Regions from separate parts of the Pseudoxanthomonas sp. LH2527 genome, predicted to be linked through region 1. Evidence: predicted binding sites of a transcription regulator. Region 1 holds the regulator's gene; each other region holds the start of a gene.

Region 1 (9,577 bases):
GTTGTAGGAGCGACGTAAGTCGCGATCGCGCCCCTGGAGAGCCCTGTTGCCTTGCAGTAACAACCGCCGCGCCGTAGCGCATCCGTACCGACAATCACCGGTTTTCCGCGTTGAGGTGGACGTGCGGTCGCGACTTACGTCGCTCCTACAGGAGCTTTACAGCGGGTTGATCACGCCGTCGCGCGCAGGCCGTCCACGTCCAGGATCAGGGCCATGCGGCCGTCGCCGATCAGGGTGGCGCCGGCGTAGCCGGGCAGGCCGCGCACGGCGCGCGGCAGCGGCTTGATGACGACTTCCTCGCGGCCGCGGACCTGGTCGACGATCAGGCCGAAGCGCTGTTCGCCCATCTGCAACACCACGATGGTCAGCAGCGGCGCCATGAACGGATCCACGCGCAGCCACTGGCGCAGGTCGACCAGCGGCAGGGTGTGGCTCTGGCGGTCCAGCACGGCCTGGCCGTCGAACCAGCGTAGGCTTTCGGACGGGGCGTGCAGCACTTCCATCACGCGCGCCAGCGGCAGCGCATAGACCGGCTCGCCGGCCTGCACCAGTAGGGTCGGCAGGATGGCCAGGGTCAGCGGCACGCGGATGACGAAACGGCTGCCGCGGCCGACATCGGAATGGATGGTGATCTGGCCGCTGAGTTCGCGGATGCGCGACTGCACCACGTCCATGCCGACGCCGCGGCCGGAGATGTCGGTGACCTCGGCCTTGGTCGAGAAGCCCGGCAGGAAGATCAGCTGCAGGCACTCGTCATGGCTGAGGCGGGCAGCGGCCTCGGGATCGATCAGGCCTTTTTCCAGCGCCTTGGCGCGCAGGCGTTCCGGATCGATGCCGGCGCCGTCGTCGCGGATCTCGATGGTGACGAAGTCGCCTTCCTGCTGCGCCGACAGGCGCACGTGGCCCTGCCGCGGCTTGCTGCACGCTTCGCGCAGCGACGGCACTTCGATGCCGTGGTCGATCGCGTTGCGCACCAGGTGCACCAGCGGATCGGCCAGCGCCTCGACCAGGTTGCGGTCGAGTTCGGTGTCGGCGCCTACCAGTTCCAGGTCGACTTCCTTCTGCAACTGGCGGGCGACGTCGCGGGCGACCTTGGGGAAGCGCGAGAACACCTTGCCGACCGGCTGCATGCGCGTGCGCATCACGGCGGTCTGCAGGCGTGCGGTGGCGATGTCCAGGCTGCTGACGGCGCGGTCCAGTTCTTCGTCGCGGATGCGCGCGCGCAGGGTCTTCAGGCGGTTGCGCGACAGCACCAGTTCGCCGACCAGGTTGACGATGGCATCCAGCCGCTTGGTGTCCACGCGGATGGTCTGTTCGACCTCGCCACCGGCCTTGGCGGCGGGCTTCGGCGCGGCGGGTCTGGCGGGAGCGGGCGCCGGCGCGGCACGCGGCGCTGCGGGCGCAGGCGTGGCCACGGTGGTGGGCGCCGCCTCGCCGTGCAGCTGGTCGAGCAGGGCTTCAAATTCGTCGTCGCTGATCATGTCGCCGCCCGCGGCGGGCGCCGTGGGGGTCGCGAGCGCGGCAGGCGCCGGGCGCGAGGCGGGTGTGCCGCCCTGCACGTCGAACTGGTCGATCAGGATCTGCGGTGCATGCGGCGGCTCTTCGCCGGCGCCGATGGCGTCGAGCATCTGTTGCAGCCAGTCCAGCGACTGCTGCGCGGCGTCGAAGTGCTGCGCTTCCAGCGTGGCCTGGCCGGCGCGGACCAGGCCCAGCGTCTCTTCGGCCGCGTGGCACAGGTTGACCATCGGCTGGATGCCGAGGAAGCCGGCACCGCCCTTGAGCGTGTGGAAGCCGCGGAACACCGCGTTGAGCTGGTCGCTGTCGGACGGGTCCTGTTCCAGCGTGACCAGTTGTTCGCCGAGCCGGTCGAGGATTTCCTGCGCTTCGATCAGGAAGTCGGCGGCGATTTCGGGCGTGACGGCGGACATGGGCAGGACGGATACCGGGGCAGGCGATCAGCGGGAGGAATCGAGCAGGGCCGGGGCGGCACGGCGTCGCAGGAAGCGGCCGACCAGCGCATCGCAGACCAGCAGCGATCCCACGAACAGCAGGACGACGGGGTGACGGGAACGGCGGGCGGCAGCGGCGGGCATGGCAGGTCTCCGGTTCCGCAGCGCGTGTCCCCCGGGGCTACAACCCCAGGCCGGACAGCAGGTCGTCGGCGTCGTCCTGCGAAAACGCGTTGCGGTCAAGACCAGCAACGGCCGGACCGGCGAGTTCTGAACCCTTGTCGCGGTTTTTTTCCGGCGGCGGCAGGCCGAGCGCGCCGAAGCCCTCGTGCACGCGGCGCACGATGCCCGCCACGCGGCGGATGATCTGGCCGGTGAGGTCCTGGTAACTCTGCGCCAGCGCCATCTCGGACAGGCCCTTGCCGATGCTGTCCACCAGCGCGGCCTGCGCCGGTGACAGCTCGGTGGCTTTCAGTTCGGTGGCGTAGCCGCGGCACTGTTCGGCCAGGTCCAGCGTCTTGTGGCTGGCCTGTTCGGTCATTTCGACCACATGGTCCAGGCGTGAGCAGGCGTCGTCGAGTTCGTCCGGACCGGTCGGCGGCAGCTCGCCCAGCGTCTGCGCGAGTTCGCGCGCCAGCCGTCCCAGGCCCTGCATCATCGGCTGCGTGCGCCAGGCGGCGATGGCATCCAGCTCGCGACGCCAGCCGGCTTCGTCGCCCTGTTCCAGGGCGTCGAGGGCGTGCTGCAGTTTCTCCACCAGCGCGGCGCGGGCAGCGGTGGCGTCGACGACGGCGTTCATCAGGCGGCCGCTCCCAGGCGTTCGAAGATCTTGCCCAGCTTTTCTTCCAGCGTTTGCGCGGTGAACGGTTTGATGATGTAGCCGTTCACGCCGTTCTGCGCCGCCTCGATGATCTGCTCGCGCTTGGCCTCGGCGGTCACCATCAACACCGGCAGGGTCTTGTAGCGGTCGTCGGCACGGATCGCCTTCAGCAGCTCGATGCCGGTCATGCCGGGCATGTTCCAGTCGGTGACCACGAAGTCGAAACCACCCTGGCCCAGCGCTGTCAACGCGCTGTTGCCGTCCTCGGCCTCGGCGGTGTTCGTGTAGCCCAGGTCGTTGAGCAGGTTCTTGATGATGCGGCGCATGGTGGAGAAGTCGTCCACGATGAGGATGCGCATGTTCTTGTTGGTCACGGGTGCTCCGGTATTGCGTGGACGGCGAGTCTGGAAGGGGTATCGGCCGGGGCCGGGAAAGGTTTAGGGGTAGCGGGGAATCGGGAATAGGGAATGGGGAATGGGGAGCGGTTTTGTTGCGTCCGAAGGAACGCGGACCTGCGGACAACGCAGAGCGCCACTCTCCATTCCCTATTCCCTATTCCCTATTCCCGATTCCCCGTCCTTTCACTCATCGTCTCCCAGCCCCGCATCGGCCTTCTCGAACACCTGCAGGCGGCCGCGCAGGCGCACCATCGCCTGGCCGTGGATCTGGCAGACGCGCGACTCGCTCACGCCGAGCACGGCGCCGATTTCCTTCAGGTTGAGCTCCTGCTCGTAGTACATCGACAGCACCAGCTGCTCGCGTTCGGGCAGCTGGCCGATGCACTTGACCAGTTGCTGGCGGAACTCGCTGCGTTCCAGGTTCTGCTGCGGCGAGGGACCGCCGGTACGCGAGGTGTTCGGCTCGCCGTGGTCGTCGATGTGCGACTCCAGGCTCAGCACCTGGCCGCGCGCGGCGTCTTCCATCAGGCGCAGGTATTCGGGCAGCGGCATCTCCATCGCGCTCGCGACTTCGGTGGCGATGGCGGCGCGGCCGGTGCGCTGTTCGATCTCGCGCACGGTGGCGGCGGCCTGGCGCGCGCGGCGGTGCACCGAGCGCGGGACCCAGTCGCCACGGCGAATCTCGTCGATCATCGAGCCGCGGATGCGGATGGAGGCGTAGGTCTCGAACGAGGCGCCCTGTTCGGCGTCGTAGCTGCGCGAGGCTTCCAGCAGGCCGATCATGCCGGCCTGGATCAGGTCGTCGATCTCCACGCTGGCCGGCAGTCGCGCCGCCAGGTGATGGGCGATGCGGCGGACCAGGTCGGCGTGCTGGGTGACGAAGTCGTTGGCGGCGCTTCGCTGCACCGCGCGGTATTGGGCGGCGGCGGTGTTCATGCGGCCACCCCCCGCTGGATCAGGCGTTCGACGAAGAATTCCACGTTGCCGCGCGCGCCCACCGGCGGCTGCCAGCGTGCGGTGGTGCGTGCGATGTCGGTGATGGCGCGCGCCGAGGGGCTGCCCGGGTAGGCCTTCACCACCGCCTGCTGGCGCTGCACGGCGCGGCGCAGCCAGTCGTCCTGCGGCACGGCGCCCAGGTAGTGCAGGGCAACGTCGCCGAGGAAGCGTTCGCAGACGCGGGCGAGCTTCTCGTACAGCTTGCGGCCCTCGTTGGGGTCGCGGACCATGTTGGCGATGACGTGCACGCGGTCCAGGCCGCGCTCGCGCGCCAGCACCTTGATCAGCGCGTAGGCGTCGGTGATCGAGGCCGGTTCGTCGCAGACCACCACCACGGTGTCCTGCGCGGCCTGGCAGAAGGTCAGCACGCTGTCGGTGATGCCGGCGGCGGTGTCGACGATCATGAAGTCGAGGGCGCGCTGGAGTTCTGAGAACACGTTGACCAGGCCGACGTGTTCGGCCGGGGTCAGTTCGGCCATGTGGCGGAAACCCGACGACGCCGGCACTACCAGCACGCCCTCAGGACCTTCCAGCAGCACATCCTCCAGCCCGCAGCGGCCGGCCACCAGGTCGGCCAGGGTGAACTTCGGCGACAGGCCGAGCAGCACGTCCACGTTGGCCAGGCCCAGGTCGGCGTCCATCAGCAGGGTGCGCTTGCCCATCTCGGCGAGCGACACGGCCAGGTTGACCGAGACGTTGGTCTTGCCCACGCCGCCCTTGCCGCCGGTGACGGCGACGACGCGCACGGGATGGAACGCGCCGGGCAACGGCGGGGTGCTGCGGGGATTGGTCTGCAGCGGGTGGTCAGGCGACATGGGTGGCCTCGGTCGAGCAGGGTTCGTCGGCTTCGCGGCGCAGCTGGTCCAGCCGCAGCACGAGGTGGGCGCTGTTGGCGCGATGGAGGTCGTCGGGAACGCGCTGGCCGTCGGTCACCCAGGTCATCGGCAGCTGGTGGTCGACGACCACGCTCAGTGCGCTGCCCAGGCGGCCGGTCTCGTCCAGCTTGGTCAGCACCACGCCTTGCGGCTGCACGGTGCTGAAGCGGCGGACCACTTCGTCCAGGTCGGAGAAGTGCGAATTGGCCGGCAGGCAAAGCAGGGTCTTCACCTGGCCGGAGGCACGCAGCCAGTTGAGCTGGCCGACCAGGTTGCGGTCGCGCTGGCCCAGGCCGGCGGTGTCGATCAGCACGAGCTTGTAGTCGCGCAGGCGTTCCAGCACCAAGGCCAGGGCCTGCGCGCTGTCGGCCTCGTGCACGGCGATGCCGAGCTGGCGGCCATAGCCATGCAGCTGCTCGCGGCCGCCGACGCGCAGGGTGTCGGTGGTCACCAGCGCCACGTCGCGCGGGTTGTGGCGCTGGGCGAAGCAGGCGGCCAGCTTGGCGATGGTGGTGGTCTTGCCGGCGCCGGTGGGGCCGACCAAGGCGATCACGCCGCCGGTGTCCAGCAGGTCGGTGTCGAGCACCGGCAGCTTCTTCGACAGCAGGCCCAGCATCAGGCCGCGGCCGCGATGCGCTTCGGTATCGGCCGGAATCTGCAGGGCGATGTCGCGGGTGATGCCGGCGTCGAAGCCGTAGTCCTCCATCAGCTCCATCGCCTGCATGCGCACCGGCGAACCGCGCAGGCGTTCGTCGGTGAGGCGATGCATCTCGCGTTCGATCATCTCGCGCATCGCCGACAGTTCGCCGCGCATCTGCACGAGCTGCTCGTCGCTCTCGCGCGCCTGCGCGGCGTTGTCGGTGACCACGCTCAGCGTGGGCACGGTGACGGTGGTGGGCGCCGGCACCGGCGCGAGGGCCGGCGTGCGGGTGGCGTGCAGGGCCGCCACCGGCGCGGGTTCGGGTTCCGGCAGCGACACCGGCGGTGCGATCAAGGGCAGCAGCGCGTCCAGGTCCAGGGTGTCGTCGGCCTCGGCGCGCGGTACCACCGGGCGACGCGGGGCGATGGCCGGCGCGATGGCGACGGGCTCGTTGGCCGGCGCCGGCGGCAGGCACGACGCCAGCTTGGCGGCGAAGGATTCGGGTTCGATCAGCAGCGGCGCGATCTCGCGCACCACCGGTGCCGGCACGCGGTCGGCCGGGGCCACCGGCGCACGCGGCGCGGTGACCGGCGAAGGCGTGGCGACGGTGACCGCAGCGGCGGCGGCAGGCGCCGGCTTCGCGACCTCGGCGTGCGGGGCCGCAGGCGTCGCCGGCTGGCGACGGGCGAAGTAGCTGGCCGCGGCCTGCGCCGGCGACTGGGCGGGTGCATTCGCGGCGGCGGCCGGCGTGGCCGGGTCCAGCAGCGGATGCAGCGGCGCTGCGGGTGCAGCGGGACGCATCGCCTCCAGCGTGCGCTGCACCAGCGCCTCGTCGTAGTTGCTGGCGGCGACGATCTCGACACCGTCCTCGGTGACCCGATTGGACAGGATCACCGCATCCGGCCCGTGTTCCTGCCGGACCATCGCAAAGGCAGTGCGCATGTCGGCGGCGACGAAGCGTTTGATTTTCATGGGTGCAGGCCGGGAATGGGGAATAGGGAATGGGGAATCGAAAGGACTCGCTGATCGTTGCGAGGTCTCGCGCCCTGATTTGCCTTGTGTCTACATGTTCGCGTCATCACTGCTTTCTCCGGCCTGGAATCGCTTTTCACGATTCCCCATTCCCAAATCCCCATTCCCGCGCGATCAACTGATCGTCCCCACCAGCTTCAACCGCTTGTCTTCCGGCACCTCGCTGTAGGCCAGTACCGACAGCGAGGGGACGCTGTGGCGGACCAGGCGGGCGAGGGCGGCGCGGACCGTTCCCGGTACCAGCACCACCGCAGGCTCGCTGCGGGCTTCCTGCTTGGTCACCACGTCGGCGAGGCTCTGGTGCAGGCGTTCGGCCAGTCCCGGTTCCAGCGCCGCGCCGGTTCCCTGGGTGCTGTCCTGCAAGACGCGTTCCAGATTCGGCGCCAAGGTATAGACGGGCAGTTCCGGTGCCATGCCGGAGATTTCCTGCACGATGAAGCGGCCCAGCGATGTGCGCACGGCGGCGGTGAGGGCGGCCGGATCGGCGTTCTGCGGGGCGAACTCGACCAGCGCCTCGACGATGCGGCGCAGCTGGCGGATCGGCACGCGCTCGATCAGCAGGTTCTGCAGCACGCGCACCACGGTGGCCAGCGGCAGCGCCTTCGGGGTGAGGTCCTCGACCAGCTTCGGCGCACTGCGGGCCAGCTGCGACAGCAGCTGCTGCACTTCTTCGTGGCCAAGCAGTTCCGGCGCGTGTTCGCGCACCAGGTGCGAGAGGTGGGTGGCCATCACCGTGGCCGGATCGACCACGGTATAGCCCAGCGATTCGGCGGTGGCCTTCTGGTGCGACTGGATCCACACCGCGTCCAGGCCGAACGCCGGGTCCTTGCCGGGGATGCCGTCGATGGTGCCGAACGCGCCGCCCGGGTCGAGGGCCAGTTCGCGGTCCGGATGGATCTCCGCCGAGGCCACCGGCACGCCATGCACCAGCAGCCGGTAGCCGTTGGACGGCAGTTCCAGGTTGTCGCGGATGTGCACCGGCGGCACCAGGAAGCCCAGGTCCTGGGTCAGCTTGCGGCGCACGGCCTTGATCCGCGACATCAGCTCGCCGCCCTGGTTCTTGTCGACCAGCGGGATCAGCCGGTAGCCCACTTCCAGGCCCAGCGGATCGACCGGACGCAGCTCGTCCCAGGTCAGTTCGGCATTGCGGTCCGGGGCGCCCGGGCCGGGCAGGGCGGGCACGTCGCCGCCGGCCGCGTCCGGCCCTTCCTGGGTCCGCTTCCACATCTTCCAGGCCAGGTAGCCGATGCCGGCCGCCAGCGTCAAAAAGGCGACGTTGGGCATGCCGGGTACCAGACCGACCAGGCCCAGTACGCCGGCCGCCACCGCCAGCGCCTTGTGCTGGCCGAAGGCCTGGCCCATCACGGCCTGGCCCATGTCTTCCGAGCGCGAGGCGCGGGTCACCAGCATGGCCACGGCCGACGACACCAGCAGCGCGGGCAGCTGTGCCACCAGGCCGTCGCCGATCGACAGCAGGGTGTAGGTGGAAGCGGACTCGGCCGCCGGCATGCCGTGCTGGAACATGCCCACGGCGAAGCCGCCCACCAGGTTGATGAACAGGATCAGGATGCCGGCGATGGCGTCGCCGCGGATGAACTTGTTGGCGCCGTCCATCGAACCGTAGAAGTCGGCTTCCGCGCGCACTTCCTCGCGGCGGGCCTTGGCTTCCTCGCGGGTCAGCACGCCGGCGTTGAGGTCGGCGTCGATGGCCATCTGCTTGCCGGGCATCGCGTCCAGGATGAAGCGTGCCGAGACCTCGGCGATGCGGCCGGCGCCCTTGGTGATCACCACGAAGTTGATGATGGTGAGGATGGCGAACACCACGATGCCGACGGCGTAGTTGCCGCCCACCACGAACTCGCCGAACGCCGCGATGACCTTGCCGGCGGCGTCGTGGCCGTTCTGGCCGTTGAGCAGGATCACCCGCGTCGACGCCACGTTCAGCGCCAGCCGCAGCATGGTGGTCATCAGCAGGATGATCGGGAAGATGGTGAAGTCGAGCGGGCGCCTCACGTAGATCACCGCCAGCAGCACCACCAGCGAGATGGCGATGTTGAAGCTGAAGAGCGCGTCCAGCACCGGCGGCGCCAACGGCACCACGATCATGGCCAGCAGCGCCAGCACGACCAGCGGTGCGCCCAGGCCGTTCTTCAGCATCTCCATCCAGCGCAGCCCGCCGGCGGGCTGCGCGCTCATGCCTTGCCTCCGTGCTCATCGATGTCGACGGTCGGCTGGTCGGGCAGCGGGGCTTCGCCCACGCGCCAGGCACGCAGCTGGTAGACGTAGGAGAGGATCTGGGCGACGGCGGCGTACATTCTCACGGGGATTTCCCGGCCAAGCTGGCCTTCCCGATACAAGGCGCGTGCCAACGGCGGCGCGGAGACGATGGCGATGCGGTGGGCGTCGGCCAGTTCGCGGATGCGCAGGGCCATTTCGTCCACGCCCTTGGCGACCACGGTGGGCGCGCCCATCTGGCCGGCTTGGTACTTCAGCGCCACGGCGTAGTGGGTCGGGTTGACCACGATCACGTCGGCGGTCGGCACCTCTTCCATCATCCGGCGCTGCGACATCTGGTGCTGCAACTGGCGCATGCGGCCCTTCACCTCCGGGCTGCCCTCGCTTTCCTTCATCTCGTCGCGCAGCTCCTTGCGCGTCATCTTCAGCTTCCGCAGCCAGTTCCACTTCTGGTACGGCGCGTCGATGGCGGCCAGCAGGATCAACCCGCCGGTGGTGGCCAGCAGCAGGGTGCTGGTGAACGACAGGCCGCTGCGCACGGCCTGTTCCAGCGGCATGGTCAGCAGTTCGCGCAGGGGATCCAGGCCCAGCTTCAGGCAGATGGCCGCCGCGCCGCCGATCAGCGCCACACG
Region 2 (9,577 bases), on a different contig from region 1:
CCACACCAAGGACAACGGCCGGAACGGATACACGTTTTTCGCGCCCTCGATGAACATCAGCGCCCACCAGCAGCTGAAGCTGTTGAACGAACTGCGGCGCGCGGTCGAGCGCGACGAACTGGTGCTGTACTACCAGCCCAAGTTCTCCGCACCGCACTACGACATGGTCGGTGCCGAGGCGCTGCTGCGCTGGCGGCATCCCGAGCTCGGCCTGCTGGCGCCGGGCGCCTTCATTCCCGCCGCCGAGCGCAGCGGCCTGATCCTGCCCATCGGCGACTGGGTGCTGGACGAGGCCTGTCGCCAGATGCGCGCCTGGCGCGAGGAAGGACACGGCGTGACGAACGTGGCGATCAACCTGTCGCCGCTCCAGTTCTCGTCGCCCAACCTGGTGGCGATCGTCGCCGATGCGCTGCGCAGGCATGACGTGCCGGCCAGCAGCCTGACGCTGGAGATCACCGAGACCACCGCCATGCGCGATGCCGACGCCAGCCTCGGCATCCTCGATGAACTCACGCGGATGGGCGTGAAGATCTCCATCGACGACTTCGGCACCGGCTATTCCAGCCTGCTGTACCTGAAGCGGCTGCCGGCATCGGAGCTGAAGATCGACCGCGCCTTCGTGCGCGAGCTGGAATCCAATGCCGAAGACGCCGCCATCGTGTCGTCGATCATCGCCCTGGGCAAGACGCTCAACCTGCGGGTCGTGGCCGAGGGCGTGGAAACCCTCGGCCAGCGCCAGCAACTGCGACGCCTGGGGTGCGACCTCTACCAGGGCTATCTGATGGGCGAACCGATGGAAGCCGATGCCTTGTTCGCGGCGCAGGCGGCGCGCCAGCGCGCCTGAGGCAATGCCGCCGCCGCGATAAGCGCGCGCGTCGACCGACGCTGGACGAACAACGCGCCCGGCCTCAGGCCGCGTTGGCTACCGGCGGATTCTCCATCGCGTCACCGGCTTCGGGCGCCGCACTGGCCAGCACACGCGCGAGCGGACCGAGCGTCGCCACGTCGTCCGCCGTCTGCTCGCGCAGGGCCTGCATCAAGCGCTCGGACAGGCCCCACTCGCGGGCGACGGCGCATCCCAGTCGCGGCGACCAGCGGTGCAGCACCCTGGCCATCGCGGCCGCATCGGGCACGCGCCCCGCCGATCCTGCCGCCGCATCGCGCAGCACCTGCACCACGACGATGGCGCCCAGGCCCTGCAGCAGCGCCAGCAGTTGGGCGGCGAAGACCGCTTCGCGACCCGACGGACCGGCCAGCCGTGCCGCGACCAGCGCGGTGCGCTGGGTATGCTCCCAGACCAGTTCCGGCAGCCGCCCGAACACACCGCCTTCCACCCGCATCACCGGCTGCATCAGTGCCACCGCGACCAGATGACGCAGGCCATCCACGCCGACCATCGCCACCGCGCGGTCCAGGCTTTCCACTGCCAGCGTGTCGCGCCGGTAGAGCGCACTGTTGGCCAGCTTCAGCAGGTTGGCCGCCAGCGCCGGATCGCGCGCGATGATGCCGGCGATGTCGCGGCCCGAGGTGTCGTCATCGTTCAGCGCCCCCAGCAGTTGTGGCAACAGTTGTGGTCGCCGCGGCAGCCGCTGCGGATCATCGGCGAAGCGCGCCAGCGCGCCGCGGGCCGTCGCGAGCACCGCTCGACTGTCTTCCGGCGACAGGCACGCATCGGTATCCAGGTGCGCCAGCCGCAGCAGCGGCCCCGCCCAGTCGCGCGAAGGCGCCGCGTGCTCGGCCGCCACGACGCCGGTGATATCGGCGTGTGGCGCCATGGCCACGCTGGATATCGCGGCCTGGCGCCGTTCCCGCTTCCACCACCCGCTCATGATTGCCCGTAATGCCACGTGCGCACCTGCGATTGCATAGTCGACGACATCGTAGCGGCCGCGGTGCGCGCATCTTGAGTTCCGGTGCCGCAGTGTCCGACACGGCGAAGCTGAAACCCTGACACGAACAGACTGCCGTCGTGATCACGCATGCACGCGATTTTCGAATGGATGGCGTGGTCTCCCTTTCGCCTTTCGCATCACGCTCATGAAAATTTCACTAACGCTTCGCGCGGGAACGACATGCATGAATGCTTCACTCGCGCGGTCACACGATGTTGATGTGCGATGGGGGAAGTTGTCTCCCAAGGGCGCAACACGCCCTCTCCATCCCACGACAGGAGTTCATGATGAACACGCAGAAGAAGATCCAGCACAGCCTCAACGATCTGATCGAGATCGCCCGCGACGGCCACAGCTTCTACACCGAGGCCGCCGGCAAGGTGAAGGACCAGGAGCTGGCGGCGCTCTTCACGCGCATCGCCGGCGTCAAGCAGGACATCGTCGCGCGTCTGAGCGCCGTGGTGGCGTCCACCGGCGGTTCACCGGCCGAGCACGGCACCATGGTGGGCAGCATGCAGCAGTTCTACGGCAAGGTGCGCGCAACGCTGGGCGACACGACCTACGGTTACGTCGCCGAGCTGGAAGAGTCGGAAGACCGCCTGCTGAAGGCGTTCAACGAAACGATCAGCGATGAAGACACGCCGGCCACCGCCCGCGCCGAAGCCCAGGCCCTGCTGCCCAGCGTCCGCGAGTGCCACAACGTGATGCGCGACCGCAAGCAGGTGCTCAAGCGCGCCAGCTGAGCCACGCCCGCCACGCGGTAACGACGAAGCCCCGCCACGTGCGGGGCTTCTTCCTGAAGGGGCGACTAAAACGCATCTGCCGAGAACCCGGACGTGTATCCCACGCAGCGCGCGCCGATCAACGCAGCTGGCTGTCCTTGCTGCCGCGGCGGTTGTACAGGCCGGCGCCCTGTTCCTCGTGGTCGGCCGCTTCCTGGCAGCTCACGCACAGGCGCACGCCCGGCACGGCCTGCTGGCGTGCGACCGGAATCGGCTTCCCGCACTCTTCGCAGTGGGTCAGGCTCGGTCCCTTCGGCAGCGCGCGACGCGCACGCTCGATACCGTCCTTGACGGTCGCATCGATCTGGTCCTGCACGGCGCCATCGCCGGCCCATCCGGTTGCCATGGTCGTCTCCTCGCACGCACGGGCGCCCGGCCAGCTTACGCCGCCACCGGCACCACGGGTTCACGAAACGAAATGGGGCCGATGGCGCCTCGATTCAACGGTGCGCCAGCGCGTAGTCGATCGCCGCCACCACCGCGGCCACCTGCGCATCGTTGCACTGTTGCGGCGTGGCCTTCGGGCTGTCCGGATACACCTCGGTGATGGTGGTGTAGCGCGCGTCGGTGATGCCGGTGCACAGGCCGAGCGATTTGACCGGGTATTCGATGACGCCTTCGGCGACCACCGGCGAGCCGATGATCTCGCCGTTGGCGTCGGCCGGCGCGATGTGGGTGACCGTGGCCACCGCGGCGATCACCGCACGCTGGAAGTCCGGCTGACGCCGTTCGCTGTCGTCCACCAGATAGAAACCGTCCGGAATCTCGCCCGGCTCGTACGGCTTGCCATCGCGCGCGGCCAGCGCCGGACGGAATTCGGTCTCGTCGCTGTCGGTGGTCTCGTGCAGATCGATATGCATCAGCACGCGGTCCTTGATCGGGGCGACCAAGGCGATCAGCGCGGCGGACTCCTGTGCGGGACTGTCGGCGCGGAAGGAGCGGTTCGGGTCCAGCGCATCGGCGTTCCAGCGATGGATGCGTTCGTAGCCCCACGGGCTGACGCAGGGCACCACCAGCAGGTTGGCCTTGCCGGCATGGTCGCCCGCGCGTTGCTCAAGGAACTGCAGCGCGCCGTGCACGCCGCTGGTCTCGTAGCCGTGCACGCCGCCGGTCACCAGCATCGTGGGCAGTGCGTCATTCCAGTCGCGGCTGCGCACGGCGTACAGCGGATAGGTTTCGCCGGGGCCGTAGTCCAGCAGGCCGTACTGCTCCACGTCGAAACGCGCGCGCAGGCCCTCGATCGCGACGCCGACATCGTCCACGTAGCGGCGCCGCACGCGCTGCTGCGCGCGCCACTGCGACTTTTCGGCCGCGCCCCAGGGCTGGCCGGGGGTGCCGATGGGATGGAAACGGTCGAATGGGGTCATGGCGAAGGCAGCGCAACCGGCGGGGGCCGCACTATACCAGCGGCCTTCCGTGGCGCCTGCGCACTGTCCAGCGTGCGCCATCGGGGCGAAAATGCGGGCCTTCCCGAACCGCGACCTTACGATGCCCCACTACACCGGCCCCCTGCTGACCCGCGACGCCGCCGCGGCGCTGCTCGCCGCGCGCGACCGCGGCCAGGGCACATGGAGCGGATCGCTCGACCTGGGCCGCTCGCAGGGCGAGGCACGACTGGGTGCCGACCGCTGGCAGTGGCGGGACATCGACTACCCCTACCCCGGCAAGCTCAAGGACCGCACGCTGTACTGGTGGGATGGCGAGGACTTCGCGCCGGTGTCGCGCTACCGGGGTTCGCTGATCAAGCTGGTGCCCACCGCATGGGGCGCACCCACGTTCGAGATCGACGGCATCAAGATGCTGCCGACCTCGAAGGAATCCCCGCTGGACGACGCGCGCCGCAAGGTCGCGCTGGTCGAGCCGCGCGGCAAGACCGTGCTGGATACCTGCGGCGGGCTGGGCTACTTCGCGGCCTGCGGCCTCGACGCCGGCGCCGCGCGCATCGTTTCGTTCGAGAAGAACGAAGACGTGCTGTGGCTGCGCACGCTGAACCCCTGGTCGCCCGATCCGGAAGCCGCCGACGCCGGCGGCCGGCTGCAGCTGACCCATGCCGACGTGTCGCAGGCCATCGCGCAAGTACCGGATGCATCGATGGATGCCCTGCTGCACGATCCGCCGCGCTTCGGCATCGCCGGCGAACTGTATTCGCAGGTCTTCTACGACCAGCTCGCGCGCGTACTGCGCCGCGGCGGCACCCTGTTCCACTACACCGGCAACCCCAACAAGCTGACCAGCGGCCGCGACGTGCCCGGCGAAGTGGCGAAACGGCTGGAGAAGGCCGGCTTCAAGGCACAGCGCGCACTGGATGGCGTGACCGGCGTGCGCCGCTGACGGCGCGTCGTCCATGCCGCGAGCACGCCTCCTGGCCGTGCCGCACCGCGCATTCGGGCCTACGCGGCGACCCGCCTGGCCCCCTCAAGCCCTTGAAATCCGGGGCTCCGGTGCCCGCCCCTGCCCGCGCGCGGCGTATGCGGGCTATCGTGTACCCCTGCGCATCGCGCCCGCGATCCGCCCCACCCTCTTTCCTGGATACCCCCCTGCCCCATGCCCAAGCCCAACTATTCCTTTGAAAAGCGCCAGCGCGAACTGGCCAAGAAGAAGAAGAAAGACGAGAAAGACGCCAAGAAGCGCGCCGAGCGCGACGCTGCCCGCCCCGACGGCGGCCCCGAGGCGGACGAAAGCGGGTCCGACGCCGCACCGGAATGAGTGACGGGGCGGTCCCCGCCACCCAGGTCTGGGTGGATGCCGATGCCTGCCCGGGGCCGGTGAAGGAGATCCTGTTCCGCGCCGCCGAGCGCGCCCGGGTCCAGGTCACGCTGGTGGCCAACCAGTGGCTGCGTACGCCGCCATCGCGCTTCATCCGCGCGCTGCAGGTCCAGGGCGGCTACGACGTGGCCGACGATGCCATCGTCGAACGGGCGCAGGCCGGCGACCTGGTCGTCACCCAGGACATCCCGCTGGCGGCACGCGTGCTGGCCAACGGCGCGCAGGCGATCAACCCGCGCGGCGACCGTTTCACCCCCGACAACATCGCCGAACGCCTGTCCATGCGGAACTTCATGGACGAGTTGCGCGGCGCCGGCGTGCAGACCGGCGGACCGGCGGTGTTCAACGCGCGCGACCGCCAGGCCTTCGCCAACCAGCTGGACCGCTGGCTGGCCGCGAGGAGCTGATTGCCGTGCCCGACCTGGAACTGCGCGCCCCGCTGCACCTGCTGCTGCACGTCATCGTGCCGCTTGCGGTGGCGCGGCTGTGCTGGCCGAAGGACTGGAAGCGCGCCGCGCTGTGGATGCTGGCGGCCTGGGTGATCGACCTGGACCACCTGCTCGCCGACCCGGTCTACGCCCCCGGCCGCTGCAGCATCGGCTTCCATCCCCTGCACACCTGGCCCGCCATCGCCGTCTACGCCGGCCTGACCCTGCCCCGGAAGACCCGCTGGTTCGGCATCGGCCTGCTGATCCACATCGTGCTGGACGGCATCGACTGCCTGTTGATGTAGCGCCGACCGCCCAATCTGACCCGCGCGTTCAGTTCCACGGGCCTGCGGCGGGCGGGGATCGGGCCAGGGGCGTACCATGTCGCCGCTGCTTTCTCTCCTGCGTCCCGTCCGACCGCCGACAACGTCGCCCGCTGCGCTTTCCTCCATGCGTCCCGACCCCACGGGGTGGACGTCTCACCGGGAGCGCTCCATGCCTCGCTACCCCTTGCCTGTCCTTCCCCGCCCCGGCGTTCCGCCTCGCGGTGGCTGGCTGCGCCCGGCATCGCGACCATGAACGCCGTGGCCGTCCCGCTGTGCGAGCGCTGCGATGCCGTGTGCTGCCGGCTGACCGTGGTCCTGCAGCCGGAAGACCGGGTGCCCGAGCACCTGACCTCCTACACCGACGCCGGCCTGCACGTGATGGCGCGCGATGAGGAAGGCTGGTGCGTGGCGATCGACGCGGCGCGCATGTGCTGCTCGATCTACGAGACCCGCCCCGACATCTGCCGCCGCTTCGTCATGGCCGGCCCCTACTGCCGCGACGTGCGTGCCGAGTATCTCGATCGCACATCGCGCGGCATTCCGCTCACCCTCTACTGAAGGAACTTCCATGGCCCGTCCCCGCAAGAACGCCTCAGCCGACGCCCCCACCGACAGCGCCCAGGGCGCCAGCCGCGTGTTCGCCCGTCGCCCCGCGAGCCCGCGTGGCGCACTGACCAGCGACACCATCGCCGCCGACATGGACGCGTTCCGTCGCGCGGGCGGCACCATCGAGATCATGGGAACGACGAACACCCTACTGAAGATAGGACAGGTGAGCGCTGCGTCGTCCTCGCCGGCGAAGGCCGACAAGAGCCCGGCCAAGGCGCGGCGCTGACCGGGGCATCGGCGCGGCGGGGCGTTGCTTGCGGCATGGCGGAGGTCACCCCCGCCCGCCCCGGCCACAAGCCGCGATAGACGGGTTCAGCCCGCGAACACCGGCTCCAGCATCCGGAACGTGCCCGCGTCCGCATCCATCTCCACCTTGCCGCCGACCGGCACGATGAACTGCTGGCGGATGTGGCCGATCATCGCGCCGCGGTAGGTCGGCACCTTCAGCGGCAGGAAGTAGTCGTCGAAGATCTGCGGCAGCGTCAGCGAGCCGTAGCCGCCGCCGGGATCGCACTCGGTGCATTCGCCGAAGATGATGCCCTTGACCTTGTCCAGCGCACCCATCAGGCGCAACGTGCTGAGCATGCGGTCGATGCGGTACGGCGCTTCGGACACGTCTTCCAGGAACAGGATCTTGCCGCTGAAGTCCGGCAGGTACGGCGAACCCGCCAGCGCCACCAGCACCGACAGGTTGCCGCCCACCAGCTCGCCCTGCGCCTTGCCACCGGTGATCGTCACGGTGCGGTTCTTGCGTTGCACCAGTTCATCGCCCTTGTCGGCGCTGTTGGCGTACTGCATCTGCTCGCGCTGGAAGAACACGCGGCGGAACTGGTCGGCGTTGAAGCTGTTCCAGCTGCCGATGCCGATGGGGCCATGGAAGCTGACCAGCCCCGCCTGCGACAGCAGCGCGTTGTGCAGGGCGGTGATGTCGGAATAGCCCAGCAGGATCTTCGGGTTGCGGCGGATCATGCCGTAGTCGAGCAGCGGCAGCAGGCGCGCCGCACCGGAACCGCCCCGCGCACAGATGATCGCCTTCACCTCGCGGTCGGCGAACATCGCGTTGAGATCACCGGCACGTTCGGCATCGGTGCCGGCCAGATGGCCGCGACGCGCGGCCAGATGCGGCGCCACCTTGACCTTCAGGCCCAGTGCTTCCATGGCCTCGCGAGCTAGCTGCAGGTCGAGCGGCTCGTCGGTGGCGGCGGACGGACTGACCAGCGCCACGGTGTCGCCGGGCTTCAGCGCCGGCGGCAGCAGGCGCGCGCGCGACGGCGCTGCCGAGGCGGTGGAACCGACCGCGAACGGTACGGTGGATGCAGCGGCCATCAGGGCCGCACTGCCAAGGAAATGTCGCCTGTTCATGCCACCTCGATTGGACATCGCATGGATCGGGCCTTCATCGTACCCGCTGCGGGTGCGGCGGACACGCATCATCATGCGCCTTGCCACTGGCCCACCATCACTGCCTTTGTCGTAGAGCTGTGGTATCCATCGGCACTGCAAGGAGCGAACCCCATGGCCAGGATCCAGCGACCGTTCTATCCCATCATCTACGTCCGCGGTTACGCGATGACCCGCGACGAGGTGATCCAGACCACCTCCACGCCATACATGGGCTTCGAGGCCGGCTCCACCAAGATCCGCCAGGCGCAGGACGGGCGCATCGTGAAGTTCGTGTTCGAATCGCCGCTGGTACGGCTGATGAAGGACTACGACTACCGCGACACCTATGCGGCCGGCGCCGAGAACGCCGGCAAGCTATCGCCGCGCAGCATCGTGATCCACCGCTACTACGATGCTGCCGATCCCGCCTTCGGCGACGGCAAGGCACTGTCCATCCCCGACGCCGCCAAGGCGTTGGCCGCGCGCATCACCGATCTGCGCGACCGCGTCTGCGGCAACAGCGAAGCCGACCGCAAGGCCTTCCGCGTCTACCTGGTGGCGCATTCGATGGGCGGGCTGATCTGCCGCTGCCTGCTGCAGAACCCGGACATCGCCAGCGCCGAGGTACGCGGGCTGGTGGACAAGGTGTTCACCTACGCCACTCCGCACAACGGCATCGAGATGGGCGGCATCAACGTGCCCAGCCTGCTGTCGATCAACGACATGGACAATTTCAACCGCGGCGTGATGGCCAAGTACCTCAAGGTGCCGAAGGACAAGGTCAATACGCTCGGCGATTCCGGCTTCCCGCCCGAGCGCTTCTTCAGCCTGGTCGGTACCAACAGCCGCGACTACGCGGTGGCGCACGGCCTGTCGTCCATGGCGGCCGGGCAGATGAGCGACGGGCTGGTGCGGATCGAGAACGCCTACGTGGCGAACAGCCCGCGCGCCTTCGTCAACCGCAGCCACAGCGGCTTCTTCGGCATCGTCAATTCCGAAGAGGGCTACCAGAACCTCTCGCGCTTCCTGTTCGGCGACCTCAGCGCCACCGCCCGGCTGGACATCAGCGCGCTGCCGTTCCCGCCGGAGATCGAACAGGCACGCAAGCGCGGCAAGAAGATCGCCTCGTCGTACTACATCGAGACCACGGTGGCGCCACGCGGCGCCTACACCTACGACCTGACCTCGCGCACCAAGGCGCACGAGAGCGCGGTGCGCCGCGAATATGCCGAACTGTTTGGCCCGGACGGTACGCTCATCCGCAATGCGCGTGCGCCGGTGCTGTTCTCGGTCTACCTGGACAGCTCGAAGATCACCGCCGGCAGCGAAGTGTCCTTCTCGATCGACCTGGCGGTGTCCACCGCCGGTTACGAAGTCGACGGCGCCCTGTT
Region 3 (9,577 bases), on a different contig from region 1:
GTCGAAGACGCGGAACTGCGCGAGTTCCTGTGGTCGCGGATCGAGCCGCTGGCGCTGCACATGCGGAACATGCAGGCGGTGCCTTTGCGGTGGGCGGACGAAGGCTAACGTCTCCTGTCACAGTAACGTCATCGCTTACATGCAAATGAAGTAGTCATCAGGGTCAAGCTCTGTCTTCACCTGTAGAATCGCCAAGGCATCCGGCCAAAGTTCGTCACCCGGTTCCTTGCGATCCTCCGCGGTGACTCGCTCGGGTGGACCATAAGCCGACCGCCAGTTACCGTCGACGCAAGCAGCGAATCCGGATTGCAGGCAGGGAACTCCTGTGCAGCCTGCCCTGTAAGCGTCAGGTAGCGCCAACGCACGCGCCGCCAGTTCGCGGAAGCGCGCGGACTGCTGCTGACTCAGCACCATGTCGATATCACGATGGAATTCACCCTTCCAACGATACCCGGCGCCTTTCGACGGCCTCAGCCGGGCCTCGCCACCGTCCTTCGACGATCTCGCGTGGATGACGCTCTCCGAGCATGCACCACCCGCTAGGACGACAACCCACTCCCGCGCACCGCACGACATTGCCTGCTGAGGTATCAACTTACCTTCCAAGTGCGCATCGATTTCATATCGCGCGGCCGCACGCGCACCCTCGGCGGTCCACGCCACCAGCCAAGCATCGCGCTCGTCCAAGGCGCGGGACAAAAACAACCACATGCCGACCCCGACACCCGCCAGGAGCAAGGAGCCCAGTCCGAGTGTCCTAGCCCAGGAGATCCGCATCGCTGCCTACCAGTGCACACCCCGCATCAGCGACGCAAACGCGATCTGCTCCTGGCTGGGCGCCGCTTCCTTCAGCGCCTTGCGGTCGCCCTTGGCGGCGGCCGAATCCGGGAACAGCTCGAAGGCGGTGTTCATCACCACTTCGTAGGCCTTCGGCGCGAGCGCATTGATCAGCGCGGCGAAGATGCCCAAGCGGGTTGCGATGCGGCTGGGCTTCTCGATGATCGCCTTGACCAGCAGGTCGGCCGCTTCCTCCGGCGACAGCGTCGGCACACTGTCGTACATCTTGGTGGGCGCGATCATCGGTGTCTTCACCAGCGGCATGTTGATGGTGGTGAAGCTGATGCCCTTGCCCGACAGTTCGCCCTGCGCGCAGCGGCTGAACGCATCCAGCGCCGCCTTCGACGCCACATACGCCGAGAAACGCGGCGAATTGGCCAGCACACCGATCGAGCTGATGTTGATGATGTGGCCCTTGCGGCGCTCGGTCATCTTCGGCAGGAAGCCCATGATCAGGCGGATGCTGCCGAAATAATTCAGCTGCATCGTGCGCTCGAAATCGTGGAAGCGGTCGTAGCTGGCCTCGATCGAACGACGGATCGAGCGGCCGGCATTGTTGATGAGGATGTCGACGTGACCGTGCTCGTCCAGCACCGTCTTCACCAGCCGGTCGCAGTCCGCCATGTCGGCCAGGTCGGCGGTATAGGCGAACACCTTGCCACCCGCCTTCTTCATGTCGTCGCGGGCCTTGAACAGTTCTTCCTCGCCACGCGCCACGATGATGGTGGTCGCGCCGGCTTCCGCCACGCGCTGCGCGGTGGACAGGCCGATGCCGGACGAACCGCCGGTGATCACCACGACCTTGTTGCGTACCTTGCCCTTCAGCGTGCGGTCGACGAACAGGTCCGGATCGAGGTGGCGCTCCCAGTAGTCCCACAGGCGCCAGGCGTAGTCTTCCAGGCGCGGCACCGCGATGCCGCTTCCCTTCAGCGCACGCTCGGTCTCACGGCTGTCGAAGCGCGTGGGATAGGTGATGAACTTCAGCACCTCCTTCGGGATCTTGAAATCGCGCAGCAGCATGCCGATGAAGCGCCGCACCGGCGGCAGGTTGCCGACCGCCGTGCGGATGCCGCCGGGCACGAAGGCGAACATGCGCGCGTCCAGGCGCATGGTCATCTCGGGCGCATGGCCGGCGCGGGCGAAGGTGTTCAGCACTTCACCCACGCGCATCGGTTCCGGATCGGTCAGGTGGAAGGTGTGGCCGTCCAGCTTGGGCTTGTGCGCGATGTGGTCCATCGCGTCGGCCACGAAATCCACCGGCACGATATTGATGCGTCCGCCCTCGATGCCGAGCACCGGCATCCATGGCGGCAGCAGTTCGCGCAGTTTCTTGATCAGGGTGAAGAAGTAATACGGGCCGTCGATCTTGTCGATCTCGCCGGTCTTCGAGTGACCCACCACCATGCCCGGACGGTAGATGCGCCACTTGATGCGCTTCTCGGCGCGGACCAGGCCTTCGGAATCGTGCTTGGTGCGCAGGTAGGGATCGTCCAGGCCCTCGGCTTCCTCGAACATGTCCTCGCGGAAGATGCCCGGATACAGGCCGGCGGCGGCGATGGAGCTGGTGTGATGGAAGCAGCCGGCCTTCAGCGCGGCGGCCAGGTCCAGCGCATGCTGGGTGCCGTCGATGTTGGCGGCCTGCTGCGCTTCGCGGGTGGCGGTCAGGTCGTAGACGGCGGCGAGGTGGAAGAAATGCTTCACCTTGCCGCCCAGTGCGCGCAGCTGCGCCGGTGTCAGGCCGCACTTGGGCTTGGTCATGTCGCCATGCACCACGGACACGCGCTTCATGTCCCAGCCGGCCTTCCTGGCGATGGCGTCGAACTTCTTCTGCGAGTCCTTGCGGACCAGAACGTAGACCGTCCCGCTGCGCTTGAGGAGGTTGCCGACCAGATAGCGGCCAATGAATCCCGTGGCGCCCGTGACGAAATAGCTCATGACGACCCAATCCTCGAGTTGTGTGGGCAAGCCCCTCCGACCGCCCTGCGGGCTAACTTGCCAGAGCCGCCCAGATTCGACAATCCCGTCACGGATTGACCGCCCCCACCACCCGTGGTGTGATGGCCCCGATCACTGGGAGGGATCATCCATGGCAGATCTGAAGAACGCGTTCGAGCAGGCATCCAGGGACATCCAGACGCTGTCGGAGCGTCCGGACAACGACACCCTGCTGCGCCTGTACGGGCTGTACAAACAGGGCGCGGAAGGTGACGTGAAGGGCGACAAGCCCGGCTTCTTCGACTTCGTCGGCACCGCCAAGTACGAAGCCTGGGCCAAGCTCAAGGGCACCGCCCAGGAGGATGCGCAGAAGAAGTACGTGGACCTGGTGAAGAAGTTGCTGGCCTGAGACGCACGTGGCGCGCGACACCCGCCAGCGTATCCTCGACGCCGCCCTGGCGATGTTCAACTCACAGGGCGAGCCTCATGTAACCACCAACCACATCGCCGACGAGCTGGAGATCAGCCCCGGCAACCTGTACTACCACTTCCGCAACAAGGACGACATCATCGAGCAGCTCTTCGCGCGGTACGAAGAGCGCATGGACGCGGCCCTCACGCCGCCCACCGACCGGCTGCCGGGGCTGGAGGACATCTGGCTGCAGCTGCACCTGGTGTTCGAGTGCATCTGGGACTACCGTTTCCTGTATCGCGACCTGGTCGAGATCCTCAGTCGCAACCGTCGCCTGCGACTGCGCTTTGCCCGCATCCTCAAGCGCGCCGACGACAGTGCGCACGCGGTGATGCGCGGGATGGGCCACGCCGGCGTGATGCGCGCCTCGGCGGCGGAACTGGCCGCCACCGCCACCAACGTGCTGGTGATTTCCACGTTCTGGCTGAACTACGCGGCCACGCGCGGCGAAAAGGACGAACAGGCCGCCATCCGCCAGGGGATCGTGCAGGTGATGATGCTGGTGGCGCCGTTCCTGCGCGACGCCGAACGCGTGCACCTGAATACGCTGACGCAGGCGTATACCGTCTGAAGCCGCCTCATCGTTGCCTGTGCCCTGCGGCGTAGCGTCGAGCTTGCTCGACGCCGGACGGCATCGGTGTCTCGGGAAACGGACAGCAGCGGAGCAAGCTCCGCTCTACGCGGACCGATGGATGCCTGGCGGGCGGAACTCAGGCGGCCAGCGTATCGCCCAGCCGCGCCGAGGCCGCACGCAATTCCGGCAGCAGGCCGCGATCGTCGACGATCTCGAAGTCCGGGCCGATCAGCGCCATCAGCGCCAGCAGGGCATCGATGGATTCGGCGCCCAGTTCCAGCAGGCAATGGTGCGCATCGCCGGCTTCGAGGATGCCGCACCACGTGGGCACGCGCGTGGCCTGTTCTTCGATGGATCCGGACAGTCGCAGCCTGACCTGGTAGCGGGTGAATGGCTGCGTGATCGACTTGGCCACGTAATCGGCCACGTCGCCGGGAAACTCACGCGGCGGGAACTGCGTGCCGGTATCGTGCAGCGATTGCACGCGATCCACGCGGAACGTCCGCCAGTCTTCGCGCTTGAGGTCCCAGGCCACCAGGTACCAGCGGCTGCCGGTATGCACCAGGCGCAGCGGTTCGATCAGTCGCTCGCTGGCACGCTGGCTGCGGTCGCGGTACTGCATGCGCAGGCGGAAACCATCACGGCAGGCGCCGGCGATGCGTAGCAGCGCGTCCACGTCGGAGGTGGGCACGCCGCCGGCCAGCGACAGCGTGACCGAATACAGCGCACTGGCGCGCTTGCGCAGCCGTGCCGGCAACCATTGGTCGAGCTTGGACAGCAGCCGCAGCGCGGTGTCCTCCATCCGGCCGACGCTGGCCGCCGCCGTGCGCAGCGCCACCGCCACGGCGACCGCCTCATCGTCTTCCAGCAACACCGGCGGCATGGCCGAGCCGGCACCGAGCCGATAGCCACCGCCCAGTCCGGGCGAGGCATCGATGGGATAGCCGAGTTCGCGCAGCCGCTCGACATCGCGGCGCAGGGTGCGACGGTCGACCTCGAGCCGCTGGCTCAGTTCGGCGCCGGTCCAGTGGCGACGCGACTGCATCAGCGAGAGCAGGCGGAGAAGACGGTTGGAGGTGCTGAGCATGGGGCCAGTATGCACGCCTATTGAGGACTGATTCTGTCCTCGATAAGCACCACACTGACGCCATCATCCAGCCGGGAGCCAGGCCTCATGACCGTCCAGACCTACCAGGGAAGCTGCCATTGCGGGGCCGTGCGCTACGAGGTCGATCTCGACCTGGCTTCCGGCAGCGGCCGCTGCAACTGTTCGATCTGCGCGAAGACGCGCTACTGGGGCACGGTGGTGAAGCCGGACGCCTTCCGCCTGCAGCAGGGCGAAGACGCGCTGACCCGCTACCCGTTCGGCAGCGGCGTGGTCGAACACCTGTTCTGCAGGCACTGCGGTGTGAAGTCGTTCGGCCGCGGCGAACTGGAGGTGCTGGGCGGCCGCTATTACTCGGTTAACCTGGCCTGCCTGGACGACATCGAGCCCGCCACGCTGGCCGAGATCCCGATCCGCTACGCCAACGGGCGCGACAACGACTGGTTCTCGGAGCCCGCCATCACCCGGCATCTCTGAGAGAGCGTCACATAACAGAACGCCCCGGCAAGCCGGGGCGTTCTGTTTGATGGGTACGCGGCGTGAGCGCTCAGGCGCGGCTGCGACGGGCCGGACGCTTGGCCGCAACCTTGCGCGGTGCGGCGGCGCGCGTGCGCTTGGCGGCCGTCTTCTTGCGGGTGCGGGTCGCCGCCTTGCGGGCCGGCGTCTTCAGGCCCAGCTTGACCAGCACCGGCTGCAGGCGGGCTTCGACATCGGCGCTGAAGCGCTCCACGCCGGCTTCGCCCTGCTCGCGGATGCCGGCCAGGCGGTCCAGCACGTCACGCTGGGCCTGGCTGGCCAGGGTCTCCGCCTGCTGGCGGGCGGCGTGAAGGCTGCCAGCGACGTCGTTGGCGGCGGTCAGCGCTCCGCGGCGTGCGACGGCGATCAAGCCAAGGCCGGCGAGCCAGACGTGGCGGAGGGTGGGTTCGGGGGTCTTGCGGGAGGTCTTCCTGGCGGCCATGGGGGCGGTCCACATGCCGGCCACGGTGGCCGGCTTCCATGACGCGATGCTGTCTGGCCTGCGTCGAGCAATCACACTATTGGCCGCTGGCGCGACGGATTGCGTAGGGGTTGCCTGCGGACCGCGTTCGCGGCGATGCTCGCCGCTTCCTGGGAGGGACGATCGATGGCAGCAAAATCATCCAAGTGGGCGCCGTTTCCGCATGACGCAAAAGCCTATGCCTACACCGGCGATGCACTGAAGAAAGCCTGGCCTGCCCTGCACGCTGGCGACCAAGAACCCTGGCCGGACGACAAGCGCGCCAAGGCACTGATCGCCGCCGCCGGCAAGGCCGCCAAGGGCATCGAGCCCGCCGATCTGGCGCAGCGCCTGCAGGACGCGTGGCGCGCGTTCCATCGCGGCGACTTCCAGGCCGCGTACGAAGCCGGTGAAGCGCTCGGTCCGCTGGGTGCCTCCGTGGCGGTGAAGGCCATCGGCATCCACGCCACCTATCTGGTGGACGACGAAGCCGAGCAGTTGAAGTGCTTCGAGCAGGCCGCCAAGCTGGCCGAGGCCGCGATCAAGGCGCTGCCGGACGAAGCCAACAGCCATTACCGCCACGCCTTCGCGCTGGGCCGCTACAGCCAGGGCCTGAGCATCGCCAAGGCGCTCAAGCAGGGCATCGCCGGCAAGGTGCGGGCGGCGCTGGACGCCACGCTGCAACGCGAACCCAAGCATGCCGAGGCGCATACCGCGCTGGCGCTCTACCACGCCGAGATCATCGACAAGATCGGCGCGATGATCGGCGGCCTGACCTACGGCGCCAAGGCCGGCGAAGCCGAATCGCACATCAAGACCGCCCTCAAGCTGACGCCGGACTCCCCCATCGCGCACGTCGAGTACGGCAACGTGCTGCTGCTCCTGCATGGCGACAAGAAGGAAGACGCCGCGGCCGCCTCGTTCGAGAAGGCCGGCAAGCTCAAGCCGCGCAACGCCATGGAAGCGCTGGATGCCGCCCACGCGAATGCGCAGATCGAGTAAGTCCCTGCCCGTCGTGCTGGCCGCGCTGTCGCTGGCCGGCACGACGTTAGCGTTGTCCGCGCAGCCGGCTGTCGTCGCCGTCCCCGCGCCGGCCGCCGGCCCCGCGGACACGCTGCTCGATGCGCTCACCTGCCGCACGTCGATCGCCCACCTGCCGGCCCTGTTGCCGCGCCTGCGGCGCGAGCGCCCGACGGAGTTCGTCCAGACCGAACGCCAGTACAGTGCGCCGATGATGGACCTCTATCGCTTGCAGGATCCGGTGCAGGCGTGGGGGCATCGCAGCGACGCGGTCATCATCACCGACAACCGCGTGCTGTTACTGGTGAATAGTCCGATCGAACAGGCCACTGCCCAGCTGGAGCGTGCGCTGGAAGAAAGCAAAGACGCACCGCTGGCCGGCGCACTGGACGACGCGCATGCGCTGGTCGTCTACCCCGCCGAACATCCCAGCCTAAAGGGACGCACCCTGGTCGGTTGCGAGTACCGCATGAGCGATGTGTCGCTGCTCGCCGATCCCGCCGACGCCTGGCGCACGGTCAGCCCCAGGCCCTGATCGCCCGCGTGCGCGTCACGCGCGTGCCCGCTCCCTCATCCCACCGATAGCGCCGCACGCGGACGTTCGCCCGCGCCTGCGCTCACATTTGCGCGCCGCGCCGCCCTGAAAGGCGGGCTTAACGGCAGCGTCCGCGCCTTCTTTAGGGCCTTCGTCACGCTTTTCGTCATCCGGGGAAATGCCTGTCACATAGGCGTTTCGGCGACTTACCACATTTTTTCGAACACCCCCTAAAGGTTTTTTTGGCAGCGCCGTTATTCATTTCGCAACACGAAGACGACTAGCCCAACAAAACAAACCGGCAGCGTCTTTTCCCTTCAACGCCGTGAATCCAAATAAGAGGAGACGAACATGGCACAGGTAATCAACACGAATACGATGTCGCTCAACGCTCAGCGCAACCTGAGCACCAGCGGCGCCTCTCTGGCCACCACCATCCAGCGCCTGTCGTCGGGCCTGCGCATCAACAGTGCGAAGGACGACGCCGCCGGTCTGGCCATTTCCGAACGCTTCAGCACGCAGATCCGCGGCCTTGATGTGGCCGTGCGCAATGCCAACGACGGCATCTCGCTGGCCCAGGTCGCCGAAGGCTCGCTGACCGAGATCGGCAACAACCTGCAGCGCATCCGCGAACTGGCCGTGCAGTCGTCCAACGCCAGCAACTCCGCTTCCGACCGCGCGGCGCTGAACGCCGAGGTCAAGCAGTTGACGGCGGAAATCGACCGCGTCGCCAAGCAGGCCGACTTCAACGGCACCAAGCTGCTGGACGGCTCGTTCACCAGCCAGCTGTTCCAGGTCGGCGCCAACGCCGGCCAGGCCATCGCCATCGACAAGGTGGTCGACGCCCGCGCGCAGACGCTGGGCGGCGTGACCTTCGCCAACACCTACATCGGTACGGCGCTGGGCGTCGATGCCGCCGCGGCCGACACCACCTTCTCGCAGCTGCAGGTCACGGTCACGCCGACCGGCGGCACCGCGACGACCTTCGACATCGGCGCCTTCGAAGTGAAGGCCGGCCAGTCGATCACCCAGGGCGCGGCCGCTGCGCTGAACGCCCGACTGGGCGAGACCGGCGTCTACGCCGAGGTCAAGGCCGGCGTCATCAACCTGACCGGCATCAAGGGTGGGCAGGAATTCGCCCTCGCCTTCGGCGGCCCGGTTGTCGCCGGCGCCACCGCCTCGACGGCCGCCAACCTCGGCCTGACCGAAACCAGCACCAACGGTGGCGACCTGGCCACGACCAACAGCTTCGTCCAGGGCCTGGACATCACCACCTTCGCCGGCTCGCAGCGCGCCCTGGAAGTGGTCGACAAGGCCCTGACCTCGGTCAACGGCGCCCGCGCCGACCTGGGTGCCATCCAGAACCGCTTCACCTCGGTGGTCGCCAACCTGCAGACCAGCTCCGAGAACCTGGCCGCTTCGCGCAGCCGCATCCGCGATACCGACTTCGCCAAGGAAACCGCCGAACTGACCCGCACCCAGATCCTGCAGCAGGCCGGTACGGCCATGCTGGCCCAGGCCAACCAGGTGCCCCAGAACGTGATGTCCCTGCTGCGTAACTAAGCCTTTGCGTCCCGGGTTGCACGGCCGGGAAGCGTTGGAACCTCCATCCCCCCGTGCGACAAACGCCTAAGGAAAACTTCTCATGGCACAGGTAATCAACACCAACACGATGTCGTTGAATGCTCAGCGAAACCTGAGCACCAGCGGCGCCTCGCTGGCCACGACCATCCAGCGTCTGTCGTCGGGTCTCCGCATCAACAGCGCCAAGGACGACGCCGCCGGTCTGGCGATCTCGGAACGCTTCAGCACGCAGATCCGCGGCCTGGACGTGGCCGTGCGCAACGCCAACGACGGCATTTCGCTGGCCCAGGTCGCCGAAGGTTCGCTGACCGAGATCGGCAACAACCTGCAGCGCATCCGTGAGCTGTCGGTGCAGTCGGCCAACGCCACCAACTCGTCGTCCGACCGCGCCGCGCTGAACGCCGAAGTCAAGCAGCTGACCGCCGAAATCGACCGCGTCGCCAAGCAGGCCGATTTCAACGGCACCAAGCTGCTGGATGGTTCGTTCTCCAGCCAGCTGTTCCAGGTCGGCGCCAACGCCGGCCAGGCCATCGCCATCG

The links. Region 1 encodes FliA, which starts transcription of late flagellar genes. Its sites were predicted from a motif close to TAAAGTTTNNCNNNCNNNGGCCGATAA; they were not measured.
Region 2: a site for FliA is predicted at 1,881-1,907, ahead of MMG85_RS15285 (HDOD domain-containing protein). Genes of this name have one in related genera too.
Region 3: a site for FliA is predicted at 7,686-7,712, ahead of MMG85_RS16970 (flagellin). Genes of this name have one in related genera too.

The regions. Positions count from the first base shown of each region.
Region 1 is NZ_JAKZBW010000011.1:10,453-20,029, reverse strand. Features, by position in the region: gene MMG85_RS08085 (chemotaxis protein CheA) at 171-1,928, opposite strand; gene MMG85_RS08080 (hypothetical protein) at 1,956-2,093, opposite strand; gene MMG85_RS08075 (protein phosphatase CheZ) at 2,131-2,748, opposite strand; gene cheY (chemotaxis response regulator CheY) at 2,748-3,128, opposite strand; gene MMG85_RS08065 (RNA polymerase sigma factor FliA) at 3,351-4,103, opposite strand; partial or broken gene MMG85_RS08060 (MinD/ParA family protein) at 4,100-4,912, opposite strand; gene flhF (flagellar biosynthesis protein FlhF) at 4,968-6,650, opposite strand; gene flhA (flagellar biosynthesis protein FlhA) at 6,825-8,906, opposite strand; gene flhB (flagellar biosynthesis protein FlhB) at 8,903-9,577, opposite strand, start outside.
Region 2 is NZ_JAKZBW010000030.1:16,844-26,420, reverse strand. Features, by position in the region: gene MMG85_RS15290 (bifunctional diguanylate cyclase/phosphodiesterase) at 1-844, shown strand, start outside; gene MMG85_RS15285 (HDOD domain-containing protein) at 909-1,775, opposite strand; gene MMG85_RS15280 (PA2169 family four-helix-bundle protein) at 2,180-2,635, shown strand; gene MMG85_RS15275 (DksA/TraR family C4-type zinc finger protein) at 2,754-3,020, opposite strand; gene MMG85_RS15270 (M14 family metallocarboxypeptidase) at 3,115-4,041, opposite strand; gene MMG85_RS15265 (MnmC family methyltransferase) at 4,163-5,005, shown strand; gene MMG85_RS15260 (hypothetical protein) at 5,219-5,380, shown strand; gene MMG85_RS15255 (YaiI/YqxD family protein) at 5,377-5,847, shown strand; gene MMG85_RS15250 (DUF6122 family protein) at 5,862-6,173, shown strand; gene MMG85_RS15245 (YkgJ family cysteine cluster protein) at 6,444-6,752, shown strand; gene MMG85_RS15240 (hypothetical protein) at 6,763-7,029, shown strand; gene MMG85_RS15235 (LD-carboxypeptidase) at 7,116-8,165, opposite strand; gene MMG85_RS15230 (hypothetical protein) at 8,319-9,577, shown strand, end outside.
Region 3 is NZ_JAKZBW010000039.1:4,684-14,260, reverse strand. Features, by position in the region: gene MMG85_RS17020 (group II truncated hemoglobin) at 1-108, shown strand, start outside; gene MMG85_RS17015 (hypothetical protein) at 136-711, opposite strand; gene MMG85_RS17010 (SDR family oxidoreductase) at 784-2,772, opposite strand; gene MMG85_RS17005 (acyl-CoA-binding protein) at 2,924-3,181, shown strand; gene MMG85_RS17000 (TetR/AcrR family transcriptional regulator) at 3,189-3,815, shown strand; gene MMG85_RS16995 (YafY family protein) at 3,955-4,905, opposite strand; gene MMG85_RS16990 (GFA family protein) at 4,993-5,400, shown strand; gene MMG85_RS16985 (hypothetical protein) at 5,471-5,896, opposite strand; gene MMG85_RS16980 (hypothetical protein) at 6,047-6,901, shown strand; gene MMG85_RS16975 (hypothetical protein) at 6,885-7,454, shown strand; gene MMG85_RS16970 (flagellin) at 7,806-9,017, shown strand; gene MMG85_RS16965 (flagellin) at 9,100-9,577, shown strand, end outside.